Regions from separate parts of the Roseburia sp. OM03-7AC genome, predicted to be linked through region 1. Evidence: a T-box and tRNA genes for the amino acid it is inferred to sense, from the RefSeq annotation. Region 1 holds a T-box; the other holds one or more tRNA genes.
What was found. The T-box of region 1 lies ahead of DXB39_RS03210 (proline--tRNA ligase). A T-box ahead of a tRNA ligase gene usually reads a tRNA of that ligase, here a tRNA-Pro.
Positions count from the first base shown of each region.

Region 1 (2,205 bases):
GATAAGTTATTTCTTCCTTCCAGAGACTTATCATATAAAACCACATGAGGTGCATTGATATGTAAGCCAACTGGTCCGATATAGCCTGCATTTAATCCGCATTCTTCTGTAATAACAGCAGCATGAATCTGATCACCAAGATAATTAACAAGCTTGGTCTCATTGATTTCCAGATCGCCACGGATAAATACAACCACATAGCTGTCATCTGAATTTTTCTGATAAACAACTGCTTTACAGGAGTTGTTTGTCTTATCGCCAAAGAATTCACAGATATCTTCAATAGTATGGATATTTGGTGTATGAACCTTTTCCAGTTCTGCTGATTCTGCGGCTCTTGGAATATCAGAAATATTTTCTGCAGCTTCCATATTTGCTTTGTATCCACAATCATCACAAAGTACAATGGAATCTTCTCCAATCGGAGTAAGAAGCATGAACTCATGGGAAAGGCTTCCGCCCATCATACCGGAATCAGATGCAACGGATACCACTTCCGGAATACCGGCTCTTTCAAAAATACGCTCATATGCCTTGTGTACTCTCTGATAATACTGCTCCAAATCTTCCTGGCTGGTATGGAAGGAATATGCATCCTTCATGGTAAACTCTCTTACACGGATTAATCCGGCACGAGGTCTTGCTTCATCACGGAATTTGGTCTGAATCTGATAAATCATAAAAGGATATTTGGTATAGCTCTGTGCATACTCACGAACCAGCTGTACGGCTGCTTCTTCGTGGGTCATGCCAAGTACCATCCTGGCACCGTTTCTGTCTGTGAAACGAAGCAGCTCGTCTCCGATGCTTTCATATCTTCCGGATTCTTCCCAGATAGATGCAGGCATAACAACCGGGAACTGAACTTCCTGTCCGTCTACCTTGTCCATCTCTTCACGAAGAATCTGCTCAATCTTACGTGTAATTCTCTTTAATGGCAGGAATGAAGAATAGATACCATTTGCCACATATTTGATGTATCCACCTTTTACCATAAGTGCATGACTGTCAATCACACAATCTGCCGGTCTCTCTTTAAACCGGTCACCAACTAATTTTTCCAGTTTCATTTTCTTATCTCCTTTTTCTATTCTTGCAACTCATCTGCTTAAAGCAATATAAAAGCCCTAAGCTATGATTTAGCTTAGGGCGAATGTTTCATCCGTGGTACCACCTAAATTCAGGACTGCTCCTGCACTCCGGCACATCTTCTTATGCCTTCTCTCTGTAACGGGAGAACCCGACATACCTTCACTTCTGCTTGGATATGCAGCTCCAAGACTGGTTCATCATCTTCCGTCAAAAACTCTCACCTGCCGTTTTCTCTCTGAAGGCTTCCAATGATTACTATTTCTCTTCCACACTTTCTCATATATTTTACCAACGGATATTTTACTTGTCAATCCTTTTATTCCGCAATTTCGGTTGTGCTTTCCGTATCCCCGTCTTGTAGAGTATCAGCTTCTTCTGTCTCTTCCGGCTGTTCAGTCGCCGATTCCTCAGTACTCTCCGTTACTGTAAGATCCGCGATTCCTTTCTGATAAGTGGTATATACTGCACTTCCTGCCAGATAAATACTATTAGACTGATCCGTCTTTACATAATACTGGCTCAGCATGTCATTTTTATTTCCAATCAGAAGTGTTGTTGTTCCATCCCCTGTCGTCAGGGTAATGGTATTTGACGGCGTTTCAAGCCCATACTCTGATAAGTCCTCATAATCCTTGATTTCCTGCTCTGCCGTAAGCTGTGCTGCGGTGGTAACCAATGTTTCCACGGCATCCTGGTCTAATGCAATGCTTTTATCTGCCTCATAATACCATGTATCATCTTCTTTTACAAAAGACAGTGTCTCATTATTATATTGATAAGAAAATGCATTTACATCTTCTGTGTTAACATCTGTCACCGTTACTTTTGAAGATTCTTCCTCTTCCTGTTTTTTCTGTTCCTGGCTCTTATTCCACTTCGTCAGGCCAACCCATGCCACAATGCAGATAAGAAGCAGGATGCATAAAGCAATCAACTGTTTTTTCTGTTTCTTCATTACTTCTTTCTCCTTCTCATCCAGATTACGATACCGATTGCAAGAAGCAATAACGGAATTACTGCAATGCCGATTACAGCTGATGCAATGACAACCGAAGCCGGTACGGTCAGGGTACTGCTGTCATATTCTTTGACCGGAATCACAACTGCTGAACC
Region 1 covers NZ_QTZJ01000001.1:650,570-652,774, forward strand. The annotation lists gene DXB39_RS03210 (proline--tRNA ligase) at 1-1,070, opposite strand, end outside; T-box leader at 1,143-1,370, opposite strand; gene DXB39_RS03215 (DUF4340 domain-containing protein) at 1,409-2,047, opposite strand; gene DXB39_RS03220 (Gldg family protein) at 2,047-2,205, opposite strand, start outside.

Region 2 (2,205 bases), on a different contig from region 1:
GCGTGGTCAATGTCGTCAAAACCGGTAATGGCAATGTCATGTCCCACCAAAAGGTCTCTTGCAGCACAGACGCGGTATCCTGCCTTTGCCATATTATCATTTGCAAAAGCAATTGCCTCTAATTCCGGGTTGTGGTCTAGGATATATTCCACCTGCTCGGTGACAAGCTCTGAGTAGTTGCCGTAGACGACCATATCATTCGTGACCGGAAGCTGATGTTCCGCCATAACATCGCGGTAGGCTTTCAGCCGTTCATTGGAGTCTTTGTTGTTAGCTGGTCCTGCTACAAAAGCAATCTTACGATAGCCATGGACATTCACAAGATGTTCGATACATTGCCGCATACCGTTGTAGTTGTCAGCAATCAGATATGGAATGTCCGGATCGTCTGGTGTGTCCTCTAACATCAGAAATGGAATATCTTTATAATGGGAAAGAAAGTCTGCCTTTACCTGGTTACTTTTAAAAATAGAAAGAGAACCATAGGTAATAATGAGTGCGTCCGGTCTGGTAAAATGCACATAATCATAAATCGTATCAAACTGATAATTATAGTCTCCATCAAAACTGCAGGATAAAATATCTTTACAATATTGTGGCATCTGAGGTCCCATCAGAAAAATAATATTGATATCTTCTTCTCTGGCACAGGTATAGAAGCCCCGAAGTAAGTCTTCTGAGTAGCTGGACTGGGTGTCACCTAACATAATTGCAATTGTTGGTCTCTGGTTGTTCTCCATAATGTGCCTTTCTCTGGTAAAAAAAGTTGTTTCGGAATTGTAAAAGCCGTTCTTATGATTAACTTAAGTATAACATAAAACGATTAAGTAGAAAAGAAAATAAAAATATTACTGGACAAAAAATGTGATATATGCTAATATAGTTGAGCGTGTGAAAGAACTGAATAACGATGCGTGGCTCAGCTTGGTAGAGCGCTGCGTTCGGGACGCAGAGGTCGCAGGTTCAAATCCTGTCGCATCGACGAAAAAAACGAGTACACTGTTAGGTGTGCTCGTTTTTTATATGAAGATTTCTACCCCAATATTGTCTGGAATCATCTTGTCATGTTATAATGAACGTAAGCAAGTCAACATATAAGCGTGATTGGCGAGCTGCAATTGTTTATCAGGAGTTGATTTTCACTTGATAAATGAAAAGGTTGGAAAATAATACAATAAAGGAGAAGACACAATATGAGTATGGAACCGGATTTTCTTACTTTGACAATCGGAAAACAGAAAAATATTGCATTGATTGCCCATGATGGGAAAAAGGCAGAACTGATTCAGTGGTGTAAAGACAATGCAGAGACTTTAAAGAAACATTTTCTGTGTGGAACAGGAACAACTGCAAAGATGATTACAGACCAGACGGGACTGCCGGTTAAGGGCTATAATAGTGGCCCGCTGGGTGGCGACCAGCAGATTGGTGCCAAGATAGTAGAGGGAAAAATAGACTTCGTTATTTTCTTTTCAGACCCGCTTACTGCAGCACCTCATGACCCGGATGTAAAAGCGCTGCTTCGTATTGCACAGGTATATGACATCCCGATTGCAAATAATAAGGCAACTGCAGATTTTATGATTCATTCCGAGTTGATGGATGAAGAATATAATCACAATGTGATTAATTTTAATAAGAATATCAGACAGCGGGCATCGACGATAAAGTAATGTCAGCTAAACTACGAGAAACACGCAAAGCGTGTTTCTTACATAAAAAGGAGAGGCGGTGTGAATACTCACACCGCCCCTTTTTCCTTTTAATTATCCTGGTATTATCCCTCAATGGAAATATATTTCTTTTCTTCCACTGCAGGTTTTGCTTCTTTCTTCGGAACGGTCAGAGTCAGGATGCCATTTTCAAAACCGCCTTTGATGTCATCCTGAGTAACGCCATCTCCGACATAGAAGCTACGCTGGTAAGAGCCATAGTAACGTTCTTTACGGATATATTTGCCATCTTTGCCTTTTTCGTCCTTGTTGTCCTGGTGTTTGGCATTGACGATGAGGTATCCGTCTTTCAGCTCAGCCTGGATATCTTCTTTCTTAAAGCCCGGAAGTTCAAATTCCAGTTCATATCTGTCGTCAAATTCCTTAACGTCAGTGTTCATGGCAGCACGGTTGTCTGCTGCAGGAGCATTGTAAGCTCCGAATGGAAATACATCATCGAATATATCATCTACAAAGTTGTTTGAAAAAATAC
Region 2 covers NZ_QTZJ01000013.1:26,863-29,067, reverse strand. The annotation lists gene DXB39_RS13925 (GGDEF domain-containing protein) at 1-740, opposite strand, end outside; tRNA gene DXB39_RS13920 (tRNA-Pro) at 909-982, shown strand; gene DXB39_RS13915 (methylglyoxal synthase) at 1,200-1,673, shown strand; gene DXB39_RS13910 (Hsp20/alpha crystallin family protein) at 1,778-2,205, opposite strand, start outside.
Region 2: it has a tRNA-Pro gene. The T-box ahead of DXB39_RS03210 (proline--tRNA ligase) is inferred to sense a tRNA for this amino acid. The anticodon was not compared.